DNA from 2 places in the Janthinobacterium aestuarii genome. Region 1 is predicted to be linked to the other one. Evidence: predicted binding sites of a transcription regulator. Region 1 holds the regulator's gene; the other holds the start of a gene.

Region 1 (7,482 bases):
GCAAGGGCTGGAAACGCCGCCCGACATCCTCGCCATCTGCGACGAGCAAAACATTCCCCTGTTCTCCACCCCGCTGCCGGCCGCGCAAGTGATCGACTTCCTGCGCGTCTACCTGTCCAAAAAATTGGCGCAGCGCATCATCATGCATGGCGTGTTCATGGACGTGCTGGGCGTGGGCGTGCTGATCACCGGCGATTCGGGCCTGGGCAAGAGCGAGCTGGGGCTGGAACTGATTTCGCGCAGCCACGGCCTGGTGGCCGACGACGCCGTCGAATTCTCGCGCATCGCGCCGAACATGATCGAAGGCCGCTGCCCGCCCCTGCTGCAAAACCTGCTGGAAGTGCGGGGCCTGGGCTTACTCGACATCAAGGCCATCTTTGGCGAAACGGCCGTGCGCCGCAAGATGCGCTTGAAACTGATCGTGCATCTCGTGCGCCGCAACGCGCTGGAAGAAGAAGTCGAGCGCCTGCCTTTCCTGTTCCCCACGGAAGACGTGCTGGGCCTGCCCGTGCGCAAGGTCGTCATCCCCGTCGCCGCCGGCCGCAACATCGCCGTGCTGCTGGAAGCGGCCGTGCGCAATACCATTTTGCAACTGCGCGGCATCGATACCTTGCAGGAGTTCATGGAGCGGCAACGACTCGCCATGAGTGGCGATTAATGTTGCCAAGGAGTTCGCCCTTGCAAGGGCGAACCGTTACGCAGGCACGCAGCAGTGCTGCGTGAATTCCCTGCTGCACCAACGACTCGCCATGAGTGGCGATTAATGTTGCCAAGGAGTTCGCCCTTGCAAGGGCGAACCGTTACGCAGGCACGCAGCAGTGCTGCGTGAATTCCCTGCTGCACCAACGACTCGCCATGAGTGGCGATTAGCAACGTAGGTCGGATTAGCGGTGGCGAAGCCGCCGCGTAATCCGACGAGATTGTTGACGTGTGCAGCAAAGAAATACCACAGTCCAAATTGCAATAATTTGTAAAGATAATTGCCTTGGAGCAGAGTGCCGATCTTTATTGTATGATCGGGCTATGCATATCGTCCTTATCACCGGAATATCCGGCTCCGGTAAATCCGTCGCGCTCAATGTGCTGGAAGATACCGGCTACTATTGTGTCGACAACCTGCCACCGGCCTTGCTGCCCAGCCTGGTGCAAACCCTGCTCGACGAAGGTACACCGCAACTGGCCGTCGCCGTCGATGCGCGCAGCGCCGAGTCGCTCGTCAGCCTGCCGCACAATGTGGCGCTGCTGCGCGACCAGGGGCACGACGTCAAGGTCATGTTCCTGACGGCCACCACGCATTCGCTGGTGGCGCGCTTCTCGGAAACGCGGCGCAGCCATCCGCTGTCGCACGAATTGCGTCCGAATCAGAATCCGGCCAGCCGCCGCACCCTGATCGAGTGCATCTCGGAAGAGCGCGAACGCCTGTCGGCCATCGAACAGCTGGGCCACGTGATCGACACGTCCGAACTGAGCGCCAACAAATTGCGTGCCTGGATCAAGGATATGATCGCTTCCGAACGCGCACCGCTGACCCTGTTCTTCGAATCGTTCGCCTTCAAGCTGGGCGTGCCGCTGGACGCCGATTTCGTCTTCGACGTGCGGGCCTTGCCTAACCCGTATTACGACCTGGCGCTGCGCCCGCTCGATGGCCGCGACGCGCCCGTGATCGCCTTCCTCGACGCGCAGCCGAGCGCGCTGGAACTGCTGGCCGACATCCGCGCCTTCATCGAGAAATGGCTGCCGTCATTCAAGTCCGACAACCGCAGCTACCTGACGGTGGCCCTCGGTTGCACGGGCGGCCAGCACCGCTCCGTGTACATGGCGGAACGACTGGCGCAATACTTCGGCCCGAATGAACGAGTGGTTCTGCGCCACCGCGAACGTAGCTAGTTAATTCAGGTGGCGCAGCGGATGCGCTGACGCCGGCCAGACGGGGACAAAGAAGCGCGCCACCATGGCCGCGTCGACCTCGTCCAGGCTTGATGGATTCCAGCGCGGCGCATTGTCCTTGTCGACCACCAGCGCGCGCACGCCCTCGATCACTTCGCCATGCTCGAAATTGTGGCGCACCACCGTGCGCTCCAGACGCAGACAATCGGCCACGCCCAAGTGAGCCCCCCGCTGCAGCAATTCCAGAGTTACCGACATCATCAAGGGCGAGCGCAGGCGCATGGCCGCCAGCGCCTTGCTGGCGAACGCGCTGTCGTCCTGCGCCAGCGAGGCCATGATGGCCGCCACGGAACCCGCACCGAAATGGCGGTCCAGCGCCACGCGCGCCGCCGCCAGCGAGGCGATACCCGCCTCGGCCTGGAACGGCGCCGCCAGCGCCTTGATGGCGACCGGCAAGGCCTCGCCCGGCGTCGATTCGAACAGGGCCAGCAGCGCCCCCATCTGCGCCTCGGGCAGGTAAACATCGGCCAGGTCCGTGTACAGGGCATCGGCCGCGCTGATCGTCAAGCCCGTCAAGCCCAGGTACAGGCCTAGCTGCCCGGCCAGGCGGGACAGGAAATAGCTGCCGCCCACATCGGGAAACAAACCAATATTGACTTCAGGCATGGCCATGCGCGTGCGGCCCGTGACGATGCGCAAGCGGTTGCCGGGCCCGGCTTGCGCCACGCCCATGCCGCCGCCCATCACCACGCCATCCATCACGGCGATATACGGTTTCGGATAGAAATGAATCACATGATTTAACGCGTATTCTTCCGTAAAGAAATCTTCCAGCAAGGCGCTGCCGCCTTGCGGCGTGGCCAGGCCCGCATCGTAGAAGAAACGGATGTCGCCGCCGGCACACAGGGCTTTTTCGCTGCTCGAGCGGATCACGACGGCGTCCACCTGCGGATCGTCGCGCCAGGCCAGCAGGGCAGCGCTCAGGGCGCGCACCATCTCCAGCGACAGGGAATTCAAGGCTTTCGGACGGTCGAGCACGATATGGCCCGTGCGGTTGCGGATGGAGGTCTGGACGAAGTCGCTCATGGCAGGCGTGAAAAAAGTAAAAGTACAAACATTCTAGCGCCTGCGCGGGGAACATTGCGTTCAAAAGGTCCAGGCGCAAAAAAGGGCGCAATGTGCGCCCTTAGTTGATCACAACTGCTGGAAGCGGGTGGCCTTAAACGGCGACGACGGCGTCTTCCTCGGAGTTGTCTGGCAGATGCTTGATCGCCTCTTTACCGTGCCCTTGCACTTTGGTTTTGTATTTCATCACTTGCCTATCGAGCTTGTCGATCAGGGCATCGATCGCGGCATACAGGTCTTGTGCCAGGCTTTCCACGTAGACGGTTTTGCCACTTAAACGCAGGTTGACTTCGGCCTTTTGACGTTTTTCTTTCTCTTTGAGGTTATCCACGGTCAGAATCACGGCGATATCGATAACTTGATCGAAATGACGTTTCACGCGTTCCAGCTTCGTTTGTACGTATTCACGGATGGCTGGTGTCACTTCGAGATGATGTCCGCTGATGGTGAGATTCATACACACTCCTAAAGATGATCGGGTTCGTGCGGTCCATCCTATCCGGCCCGCAGAGGAACCGAAAAAAACTTACAAACACTTACGCAGGCTCACTGGCGGAATTTTCAACGCTTCCCGGTATTTGGCAACAGTACGTCGCGCAATCACCATGCCTTGTTCCCCCAGCATGTCCGCAATCTTACTGTCGGATAAAGGATTTTTAGGGTCTTCTGCTCCTGTCAGTTGCACGATCAATGCCCGTATCGCCGTCGATGACGCTTCGCCCCCCGCTTCGGTGGCGACGTGGCTACCAAAGAAATATTTCAACTCGAACATGCCGTGCGGGGTCAGCATGTACTTTTGAGTTGTTACCCGCGAGATAGTACTCTCGTGTAAACCCAGTGTATCAGCTATTTCACGGAGCACAAGGGGGCGCATGGCAACGGCCCCGTGCGAGAAAAAGTTCTTTTGTCTTTCTACTATTGCCTGTGCCACGCGCAGGATCGTGTCGAAACGCTGGCGCATATTCTTGATCAGCCACTTGGCTTCCTGCAACTGTGCGCCCATGGCGCCCTCGCCCTTGCCCTGCTTGAGCAGGTTGGCGTACATGGCGTTGACGCGCAGGCGCGGCATGACGTCGTTGTTCAGGGTCACTTGCCAGCCATTGCGCGCGCGCTTGACGACGACGTCGGGCACCACGTAATCGGACACGTCCGAGGCGAATACGGCGCCCGGATGCGGATTGCACTGGCGAATCACCGTCTGTGCTTCGCGCAAGTCTTCATCGTCGCAATCGAGGGCTTTTTTCAGCTTGTTGAAATCGCGCTGGGCAAACCAGGCCAGGTGCTTTTCCACGATGACGAGCGCCATGCGCCGCGTCACCATGGCGATGTGCGGCAAGCGCTTGATCTGCAGCGCCAGGCATTCGGATGCATTGCGCGCGCCCACGCCGGGTGGATCGAAACTTTGCAGCAGCGACAAGGCCGTGCGCATCTCGTCGGCGTCGATTTCCAGCTCTTCCGGCAGGCGCGCCAGGATGTCGTCGAGCGACTCTTCCAGGTAGCCATTGTCGTCGAGCGCGTCGATGATCAGCTCGACCAGCGCACGGTCGCGCAACTCAAGCACCGTCACGCGCATCTGCTCCATCAGGTGTTCGCGCAGGGTGCAGTGATGGGCCTCGAGTTGCGGGCGGGAATCTTCGTCGTCGGGCGCCTTGCCCCGGCTCGCCTCGCTCCAGTCGCTGTCGCCGCCATCCGCCGCGGCCGGGCCTTCGCCCGCCTCGCCGTCAAAGGTTTCCGCTTCGGCCGGCGCCGCGGGTGCCTCCTGGCCTGGCGGCTGGGGCGGCGCTTCGGCCGGCGCGGCCGTGGAGCTCAAGGCCCCGTCGGACAGCAGGCGCAGCGAACGGTCGAGCGGATCGTCGAGGCGCTCGAGCAGGGGATTGTCCGTCAGCAGTTGCTCGAGTTCCTGGTGCAATTCCAGCGTAGACAATTGCAACAGGCGTATCGATTGCTGCAACTGCGGCGTCAGTGCCAGGTGCTGCGAAGTGCGCAGCTGCAATGATTGTTTCATTGGCTTACATGCGGAAGTGTTCGCCCAGATAGACCCGGCGTACCGACTCGTTCGCGATGATGTCGTCGGGGCGTCCCGACGCCAGTACCGAGCCCTGGTTGATGATGTAGGCACGGTCGCAAATACCCAGCGTCTCGCGCACATTATGATCGGTGATCAGCACGCCGATATTGCGCTCCTTCAAGAAGCGCACGATGCGCTGGATCTCGATCACGGCGATCGGATCGACGCCGGCGAACGGCTCGTCGAGCAGCACGAAACGGGGATCGGTGGCCAGCGCGCGGGCGATTTCCACGCGGCGGCGCTCGCCGCCCGACAGGGACAAGGCCTGGTTCTCGCGCAGCTTTTCAATCTGCAAATCGGCCAGCAGCTTATCCAGGCGCTCCTCGATCTCGGCCTTCTTCAAAGGACGGCCTTCGACGGTCTGGATTTCCAGCACGGCGCGGATATTGTCTTCCACCGTCAGCTTGCGGAAGACGGACGCTTCCTGCGGCAGATAGGACAAGCCCATCTGCGCGCGGCGGTGGATCGGCAGGCTGGAAATGTCCACGCCGCTGATATCGATGCTGCCGCCGTCCGACGGCACCAGGCCGACGATCATGTAGAACGAGGTGGTCTTGCCGGCGCCGTTCGGGCCCAGCAAACCCACCACTTCGCCGCATTCGACTTGCAGCGAGACATCATGCACGACTTGCCGCTTGCCATAGGTTTTTTGCAGACCGCGAACGATCAGGGTGCTGCCGCAACGAGTATTGTCCATTATTTCTTTCCTGGCGCAGGCGTTGCCGGCGCTTTCTCCGCTTCAGGCGCCTTAGTCTTCGGCTGGATCACCATGCGCACGCTGCCGCCATCGGAAGTGCTGGTGCCGCTGTCGGAATTTTCCATCTTGAATACTTCCTTGCGGCTGTCATACGAGATGAAGGCGCCATTGGCCACGTCCGTCACTTTCGTGCCTTCCAGGCGCGTCAGCTTGGCCTTGGAAAACAGTTTCACCACTTCCGTCTTGTTGTCGTATTCCACGCGCTCCGCTTCGCCTTCGACCCACAGGTCGCCCGCGCCATCGCGTTTCTGGCGGAACGTGGCCAGCTTGCCGGGATCGGCCCAGAAGGTGATGAACTGGTAGCCTTGCGGGTCTTCCGTGATCAATGCCCGGCCCGCCTTCATGGTCAGGGTGCCCTTGACCAGCACGACGTCGCCCGTCAGGGTACGCACCTGCTTGACGTCATCGACGTGGCCGCTACGTGCCGTGATGACGGCTTCCTTCTCGGAATCGGCTTTCTCGGCATGCGCCACGCCCATGATGGCCAGCGAAAATACGGTCAACAGCAAGATGTTCTTCATAGTATGGTTTCCTTGTTTCATTCTGTCATTTTGCCGCCGCGGCCGGGCGCGGTTTCGGCGGGAGGACCATGCGCAGCGCATTCTGCACTTCCACCACGCCGGTGGCGTTATTGGCTTTCATGCCGATGCCATTGAGGCGCGAAGTCCCCGTCAGGATATCGACAGGCACGTCCGTTTCCATTCTTTCCTCGTCCGGAAACACCGTCAGCGCTTCCGTCCTGACCGTCAGGTTCTGCGCCTTCGGACTGGCCGCGCGGTCGATCACGACCTTGCGGTGCAGTTGCAGCCGGGTATTGTCCTGGTCGATATGCGCCAGTTCCGCATTCATGTTCAACGGCGGCATGCCGGGCGTGAGCTTGCGCACGAAGGGCTGGTCGATATCGGACGAATCGTCAGCCGGATAATGCGTGAGCTTGGTGCCCGACACGATATAGCTGGGCTTACCCGTCAAATCCATGCGCACCAGGCTGAAATTGGTGATGAAATAATCGGGCTCATCCAGATGCTTGCTGGCCTTGATGTCCTGGCTATTCTTGTTCATCACTTCGAGCAGCCAAAAGCTGGCCAGCGCGACAACAACCGCACCCAGCAGGGTAAAAATCGTGCGCCAGCGATGGGCGCCTCCTGGCTTACGCATAGGGTTTCACTCTTTCCAATATCACTGGCGGCAAGGTGCGCCTCACTCCAGGAACGGCGCCATGACGCGCGCATAGTTGTCCTGGGCGCGCAGCAGGAATTCGCAGATCTCGCGCACCGCGCCGCGGCCGCCACCGGCCTGCGTCACATGGTGCGCCAGGTCCTGCGCTTCCGGACGCCCGCCCGGCACGCTGACGGCAAAACCGACGCGTTTCAGGATGGGCGCATCGATGACATCGTCGCCGATGTAGCCGCATTGCTCTTCCGTCAAGCCCGTCAGCGCCAGCAGTTCGCGAAACGGCGTCAGCTTGTCGTGACCGCCCTGGTGCACATGGGTAATGCCCAGGTCTTGCGCGCGGCGTGCCGTAATGGCCGAGCGGCGCGCGCTGATGATGGCCGTCTGCACGCCCGATTCCTGCAGCAGCTTGATGCCCAGGCCATCATACACATTAAACGTTTTCATCATCTCGCCATCGGGGCCGAAATGC
Region 2 (7,482 bases), 3.1 Mb from region 1:
CGTCAATCATGCGCTGCACGTCCTCGCCTGCGCCGTAGCGCCGGACCACGCCGACAAACTCTTCGACGTCGTGCGAGCGCATGCACAGCTTCGGCAGCCCGTACTTGTTGAAGGCCGGCGCGCCGAAGTCATCCATCTCTTGGGCGATGTGATAAAGCTCGTGCTCGAGCAGCGCACAGAATTCGGCGTCGCTGCAGGTCAGGCAATACGATGCGTCCAGGGTAATGAGGAAGTCCGGCACCGCGCCGAACCAGTCGGCCATCTGCTGTTGCTGGCGGCCCTTCTGCCACGGCCCACAGCGGAACGTCACTTCCTCGCACTGGCCCAGCACAGTGCGGCCAGCCTTCACGAAGCCCATCGGTGCCCACATGAAATGCACATCGGCACATTCCAAGTGGGCGTGGTCTTCGTTGTAGAGCGCGCCGCGTTCGGTGAGGATGGTTGAGCGCACCCACTTGAGCACCTCGGGTGCCGGCAAGTAGCGGCCGCTCAGCGGGTCGGCAAAGGACTCCGGAGGGAATGGACGAGCGCCAGGTGTGGCGAATTGCTTTTTCTTCATCGCTTGCTGCTCCTAACCCACACTATAGGCGAGACGCAGGCCTATCCCGCAATGCCCTTGCCGAGCAGTTGCGCACTTTAACGGGTAGGCGCGCGGCACCCACTGTCCAAACCTCAAAGGAGAAACCACATGAAACGAATTTACCTCAACTTCCGCCGCATTCTGGCCGTCGCCACTGACCTTGCTAAGTTCGCCTACTATCTGCGTCCGTTCTTCGAATGGATTTGGAATGTAGCGTGGCGAAGTATCCTAAATTAGCTCGCGCCGTCGACGTCGAGCATCACGGGCGGCATCGTTGCGCCCACCACCCACAGCCGAACGGCGCCGCCAGCATTCAACGCCGCCAGTTCAGCAGCATCTGGCCGCCAGTACGACACCACGGCAGGCAGATCTCCCACGTGCGTGCGCGTGATCGGCAGCGCGTTGCATGGCAGCTCGGCCTGATCCCAGCCTGCAGGCGCGCAGAGCACGCCGTTGTTTGATGAGTGCTGGGTTTTCTGCATTTCGGCTTTCGTTGTGTCACCGCCCGCCCCCAGCAGGCGCCGCGGTGCATCGCGGCTGGATTCCTCTGGATCTTTGCTACGTCGGTGAGCTGCGCCCGTTTCTTCAAGCTCTGCCACTGGAGCGCGCTGGCAGTCGCAAGTGTCAGGTGGTCAAGGTGTGCAACGCCGGCTTGGCCATCGCCCATAACCAGGGCCAGGCCAGCAACACGAGTGCGACGATGGCGCCGCCGATTACCGCACCCGCCAGAGTGATGGTGATGATCATCCGGCGGAAGTCGATATCGAACATACGGCACCTTAAATAGAAAAGCCACCAGCGCAGCGATGCGACCGGCGGCGAAACCCGGCATGCCGGGCAAGGGAAACTGGAGCGGGTGAAGGGAATCGAACCCTCGTGGAAAGCTTGGAAGGCTTCCGCTCTGCCATTGAGCTACACCCGCGTTTTGGAAAACCCACCAGAGGAATCGTATTTGCATTTCCCTCATGATTGAACAAACAACCAATGAGGCCTCTATGACCAAATACGATTTTTTCTGGCTCTACATACAGCGCACAGCTCAACTTTGCGCGATTGCGAAGATGGTAGCTGAGATATCACGTTGGATTGTTGGTGCTGGGTGACAGCGTCCCAGCGTCGGTTTGGCGCGCAGCCTCGCGGCGGCGCCCGACTGATTGATCTATTTGGTTGCTGGATCGCTACTTCACGGCGCACCTCCTTTTCAGGCCTGCGACGGCATACTCGCGCGCGCATCCGGCCAGTTCAGTTTCGTTCGTCATCCTCGGCCTGCGTCTGGTGCTCCACAGCAATCAATGTCCAGCCCAGCTCGCGGCGCACCTCTTCCCGCGTGGGTAGCCGATCTGGCGCCGGTGCGCGGCTCTCCAGGTAGTCGCGTGCCAGGTAGTGTGGCGGATGGGTGGTTTCGGACAAAGCAACCTCGAAAGCTGTCATTCACGTCGCTATGCTGGTTGTTGCGGCTGTCGAGTTTTTTTACACTCGTACCTCGTAAAACAGCAAGCTCAGGCGATTTTCATTTAAATTCAGCGACTTAGTAAAATGGCACGCTTCCTGCTCTGTTTGGCTCCGGGCATTTGCCCGACCTAACTTATTCCACAGGAAAACCATGAACCGAAAATTTTATTGGGCGACACTGGCGCTCTGGCTCGCCAGCGCCGCTGTGCAAGCGGACAATTTCAAAAATGGTGGCTTCGAAAACGGCAACGCGACCGGCTGGACCACCGGTGAAGGGTACCGCGGCAACACGCTCAACGCCTCCCTCAATCCCGGCAAGCTTCTACCTGGAGGCAGCCTTTACAGTGGCCCCGCTACGCGCTCGGACATCATCGCGGCCGGCACGGTTGACCCGATCATTGGCTCCGATCTGGGCTCGACCGTGTACGCTGGAAAATATTCGTACCGAGTCGAGGATAGGAACAGTGGCGGCTACGCTTCGGTGATCAGCCAATCGGTCAGCAACTACACCGAATCCAATATTTTCTTTACATGGAAGGCCGTGCTTGAAAACGGCGGCCACGCCGATAACGAATCAGCAGCGCTATTCATCTCGCTGCGCGATGACACCACGGGCACTGAATTGGTCAGCCGTTTTTACAATGCCGGTAATGGCGGTGGCGGCGTTGACACACGATTTGAAACGTTTGGCAATTATTACTACACGCCTCTATGGCAAGTCGAACGCCTCACAATCGATTCCAGCCTGTCCGGCCACGACTTCACGCTCTCGGTAGCAGCAGCAGACTGCTATTTCAGCGGCCATACCGGCTATGCGTACGTGGACGGTTTTGGCGGCGTCAATCCGATTCCAGAGCCAGAAACGTACGCCATGATGCTGGCCGGCCTCGGCCTATTGGGCTTCATGACGCGCCGGCGCAACAAGCAGGCCTAGAAATGGGAAAGCCACCCATGAGGTGGCTTATTTGTTTGCTCCCACGACTATAGCGCGTGGTGAGCGGCAAATTCAAGGCGTGCAGGTACGGCGCTGGGTCCGGGTACTGTCGCGAGTTCCAGCTATCGGTGGCGCGATGCGCACATTACGATTTCCGGAAGAATTTTCTTGAACTGAGGATTGAAGTATACCGCAGAAATACTGTTTGTAAACACAGGCTTAAAGAAAACTTGCGCTACATGTCTCCGCCGCGTAACAGACCGCCCGCCCGGCCAGAATGACTGTCGTGAATGGAGCTCAGCTCGCTGACCATATCCTTGACGCGCTCCAGCTCCAGGCCGGCCACGCCGTACACTGCCGCGACGCCGGTTCCTTTGCACGACGTGCACAGTCCATTCCCCAGCAGCACCTTGACACCAGTGCCGCTGCAGCCTTTGCACGTGCCGTCGAGCCAGTGCGCCAGCGACTTCTCGGCTACGCGCCGGTAAAGCGCTTGCGCCGCTGCCGCATCCCAGGCTGTATTTTCTGGCACCCAGCGGCGGAACCGGCCGCGCTTGATCACTTCGGCGGTCCAGATGCGCAGCAGCTGGGCCAGGTTCTGCTGGCTGCCCTCGAACATGCGGTTGAGCGTACCGTCGGCGTACTTCACGCGACAAAGCAGCGCGCCAATGTCGCCGGCAAGCGCTGCAGCGGCCAGCGGGTCCGTCTGGTGGTGCTGCGCGTCGTCCATGAGGTTGCTCGAACCTATCGATGCGATGTAGCGGTCTGTAAAACCCATAATTGCCTTTCGTTGTATTGGCAGATGTTAACACCCATGACGGCCTTGCAGCAGCACATGGTATTAGTCGAATTACATATTTTAAGCTGCGGTCACAATAAAAATAATACCAACTATCAATACCGCCACCTGCGAAATGTTGTACGATAGAAACTAACAAAAAAATCTTTCCAAGAAATACTAGAATGCACATCAAAATAGCACTTACAAGAGAGCTAAAATCTGACCCATTGTGTTAAATCATAAAATATTAATGGGCCATCATAATAACTTTTTCCATATAAAACTTAAATCATAAAGAAATACGATATGACAAATTTTACAGCTTGGGTAAATAACATACTGAGTCTTCTCGCTCCTGGTTGGGTTGGATCTTTGATAGGAATTGTAGGCCTAGCGGCAGCAATAGCAACGTTTTTCCTCACACGACAAAGAACTGCACTTACATTCCACTGTTCAGGAAAAAGACTATTGGGATTAGCCGGGTCTAATTTACCCACGGGAATAAAAGTTGATTACAATGGTCGAAATATACCAAGGCTGACGCGATCGATTATTACACTTTGGAATTCAGGAGAAAAAACAATTGATGGAGATCATATAGCATCATCCGATCCACTCAAGATTGTAACAGACAACAAAGGAACAATTTTATCAGCTACGATTTTACAAGTTTCACGGACTGCGAACGATTTAAAGTGTTCGCTATCCACCACAAAATCAAACGAAGTAGAATTAGTATTTTCCTTTTTAGACACTGACGACGGCGCAGTAATTGAATTACTGCACACTAGTGAGGACATCAATACGAGAATAATCGGCACAATTAAAGGAATCCCTAAAGGAATTAACGGAAAACGTCAGACTGATTATCCAAACAACATAAAGGCGATTTCCTCCATAATCAATCCCATACCATTTTTATGGATTGTCCTAATAATTGGACTCGCAGCAATTTTACTTTCTTTATTTTTCCCGGATGAAATTAAAAATTTCATGGCTTCAAGTCCGCAGCCAGAATTACTTTCGGTATATATAACAGGGGGTCTTTATGTATGTATGTCTGCTACGTTGCTTTATTTTAGGCGTCAAAAATATCCAAAATCACTTCGAATAGACACTGATACTTCGGACGTCTAATCCGATTTAGAACCACAATCAAAATTCCTCTACTTTCCCGCCGCCGCCCGCCTTCTTCGGCAGCACTTGGACGGCAACGAAGCGCAGCGGATACATGTCGGCCGCGATCTTGATCTTCGCGCGTGCATCCTCTTGCCAATGCCCTTTCACTTCGTGCGCCTCCAGCGCGCCGTCGGCCAGCTGCACGGCGAAGTCGGGCGTATAAAACGTGTTGTCGGCCAGGCGGAATTTCAGGCCTTCGAACTTGTACCAGGCCACCTCGCCGGCGGCCTTGCGCAGCTCCAGCGTCTGCGCATACGCGGCTTCGGTCTTGTTCATGGCGCCGACCTTGAGGCGTCCCAGTGCCTGCAAGCCACGGGCCATCATTGCGCTTTCTCTAGGCGATGAGTGACCGCCTTGACGATTGCTGCGCGCGCAGCTGCGTCCCTGTCCGGATAGAACCGGTACCACTCCAGGAAGCCGCTGGCATCGACGCCGACCGACATCGGCATCAGCCGGATCTCAAACTGCACAAGCAGCGGCGCGGCCGCCGCCCAGCCGCCCATCCAGTCCGGCACCATGGCCTGGCCGCGACTTGCGGCGGCGCCAGCCGGCGGCGTGCCGACCAGAGCGCCGCCCACCTCGACGATGTTGGACCAGCCCAGCAGCTCGGCCAGGCGTTTGTTTGCTGCGATTTTGTTTTCTTGATTTTTCATTTAAAGCCTTTTAAGCCGTTTTTTCTGATGGGTACGTCACTTCGTAGCGGCCATGGCCCTTGCGCAGTGCGGCGGTGCCTCAGGCAAATCCTGAGCGGCATTCGCAGCCTGGACGCTCGGGCGCTTCCCCCTGTGCGACTCCCAATCGAAGACCACCAGCCTGCCGCCGCCCTCGCGCAGTCGGTCAAACGCCCGCGCACCCAGGAACTGCTCCAGGCCGGCAGCGTCCAGATTGCTGATGACGATGGTCGGGCGCGCCGCCTCATAGCGGCCGTTGATGATCTCGAAGAGGATCAGCTTTTCCGTGTCGCTACCGTGCTGCACGCCCACCTCGTCGAGGATCAGCAGATCAGGATCGACCAGGTCGCGGATGGCCTGCGCCTCGGTGCGCCCGGCGCCCTTGGCGTAGGTTTCCTTGACGGAGCGCACCGCGCGCATCACCGACGTGAAGACCGCCTGGCGCCCTTGCGCCATGATGTGGTGGGCAATGCCCACGGCCAAGTGCGTCTTGCCGGTACCGACATCCCCGGCGAAGATCAGGCATGCGCCAATGGCCCGGGCGTCTTCGAAGTTCTCGGCGTACCGGGTGGCTACGGCCAGCGCGCGCTCGGCGCCTGAGCAGTCCGGCCGGTACGATTCGAGGCGGCGATCAGCAAAACGCTCGGGAATAGCAGCACGGCCGAGCTTTGCGCTCCATTCGCGCGCCTTAAGTTCCTGGCGCCAGGCGGCGCGCTGCTCGGCCTCGCGCACCTGGTCTTCGACGTTCATGCAGTCCGGGCAGCCGGACCAGGCGCCGCGAATCAGCATTGCCGTGTACTCGCCGTGCATTGGGCAGCGCTCGATCTTCGCGCTGACGAAGCGCTTCTTGCCTTCAAAAGGTGCCATCTGCCCCAACGCCCTTGTGGTAATCCTGCTTGCCAAAGTTTCCATGCTGTGCCGTCTTTCCGCCCAAAGGCGTTCGTTTCATCGTCAGTTGATCCCACTTCTCGCGCAACTTTGCCGGCGAGAGGATGTTCGAGCACCAGAACGCATCTCCCTGGGCCCATTGGAAAAGCTCGCAGATTTCCGCGTGGGTGCGCTTGTCCCGCTCTCGTAGCAGCCGCACGTCGTCAGCCCAGGTGTCGAAGTTCGGCTGCCTGGCGGAGTCGTTGTTCGCCAGCACCCGGCCGAACAGCCAACGTGCGCACTTCTCGTCGTCAGCGCTGTGCTTGCGTTTTTCCCTGGCTTCCTTGATATCGACCACAGGCACCGTTGGAATCGCCGAGTCGGGGATTTTCTCCGACAAGGTTTTATATATTGGTGTTTGGTGATTGGGTATTGGTGTTTGGGTAGCCGTTGCAGGCGTTGCAGGTGCCGTTACAGGTGGCGTTTCAGGTTCCGGGATTTTCGGGGCCTGCAACGCACTCGCCATCGCCCGGAGTTCCTTGATTCCGATATTCCAAGCAGCGTGCTGCCCAGCAGCCGTAAGCTGGGCAAACAGGGCTGCACGCTCGTCTCTATGTCGCCTCATGCGTGTTTCCTCGTTCGCCTTCTTCGCCTCGCGCTCTGGCTCGCCGGCCTGGAATGCGAAGATAATTTCGTCACACGTTTTGTGGTGCCAGCCATCGGCAGCGAGAGAAAAAAACTCTTTGAGAACGACGTCAACCGCCTTTTTTTCTTCACGGCTGCGTGCGCGAACGACACGTTTTATTTCCTCGATGTCCGGATCGAGTGGCATTTCCTTGTCGAGGTAGCGCCGAATCATGCGGCAATAGATCCCGTCCTCGCAGGCGGAAAGGTGCGAGGTATTCTTGTCATAGTCGCCAATATGGTGCTCGAAGTAGTTCAAGGCCGAGCCTCCTGCGCACGCGCCGCGCCGAACAGCGCAGCCACCAGCGGGAAGCCCAAGGTGCCGGGCATGCCG

Evidence for each region. Region 1 encodes sigma-54, which starts transcription at its own class of promoters, with help from an activator protein. Its sites were predicted from a motif close to TGGCANGNAANCTGCTTT; they were not measured.
Region 2: a site for sigma-54 is predicted at 2,118-2,135, ahead of OPV09_RS17535 (PEP-CTERM sorting domain-containing protein). Genes of this name have one in related genera too.

The regions. Positions count from the first base shown of each region.
Region 1 covers NZ_CP142523.1:865,216-872,697, reverse strand. Annotated here, with positions in the region: gene hprK (HPr(Ser) kinase/phosphatase) at 1-658, shown strand, start outside; gene rapZ (RNase adapter RapZ) at 1,024-1,887, shown strand; gene OPV09_RS03900 (enoyl-CoA hydratase/isomerase family protein) at 1,888-2,973, opposite strand; gene hpf (ribosome hibernation-promoting factor, HPF/YfiA family) at 3,107-3,469, opposite strand; gene OPV09_RS03890 (RNA polymerase factor sigma-54) at 3,539-5,017, opposite strand; gene lptB (LPS export ABC transporter ATP-binding protein) at 5,022-5,777, opposite strand; gene lptA (lipopolysaccharide transport periplasmic protein LptA) at 5,777-6,358, opposite strand; gene lptC (LPS export ABC transporter periplasmic protein LptC) at 6,384-6,995, opposite strand; gene OPV09_RS03870 (KdsC family phosphatase) at 7,038-7,482, opposite strand, start outside.
Region 2 covers NZ_CP142523.1:3,918,737-3,926,218, forward strand. Annotated here, with positions in the region: gene OPV09_RS17510 (putative metallopeptidase) at 1-559, opposite strand, end outside; gene OPV09_RS17515 (hypothetical protein) at 814-1,062, opposite strand; gene OPV09_RS17520 (hypothetical protein) at 1,205-1,351, opposite strand; tRNA gene OPV09_RS17525 (tRNA-Gly) at 1,429-1,502, opposite strand; gene OPV09_RS17530 (hypothetical protein) at 1,823-2,011, opposite strand; gene OPV09_RS17535 (PEP-CTERM sorting domain-containing protein) at 2,184-2,966, shown strand; gene OPV09_RS17540 (hypothetical protein) at 3,202-3,696, opposite strand; gene OPV09_RS17545 (hypothetical protein) at 4,054-4,884, shown strand; gene OPV09_RS17550 (DUF1064 domain-containing protein) at 4,903-5,250, opposite strand; gene OPV09_RS17555 (hypothetical protein) at 5,247-5,579, opposite strand; gene OPV09_RS17560 (ATP-binding protein) at 5,616-6,464, opposite strand; gene OPV09_RS17565 (YdaU family protein) at 6,451-7,407, opposite strand.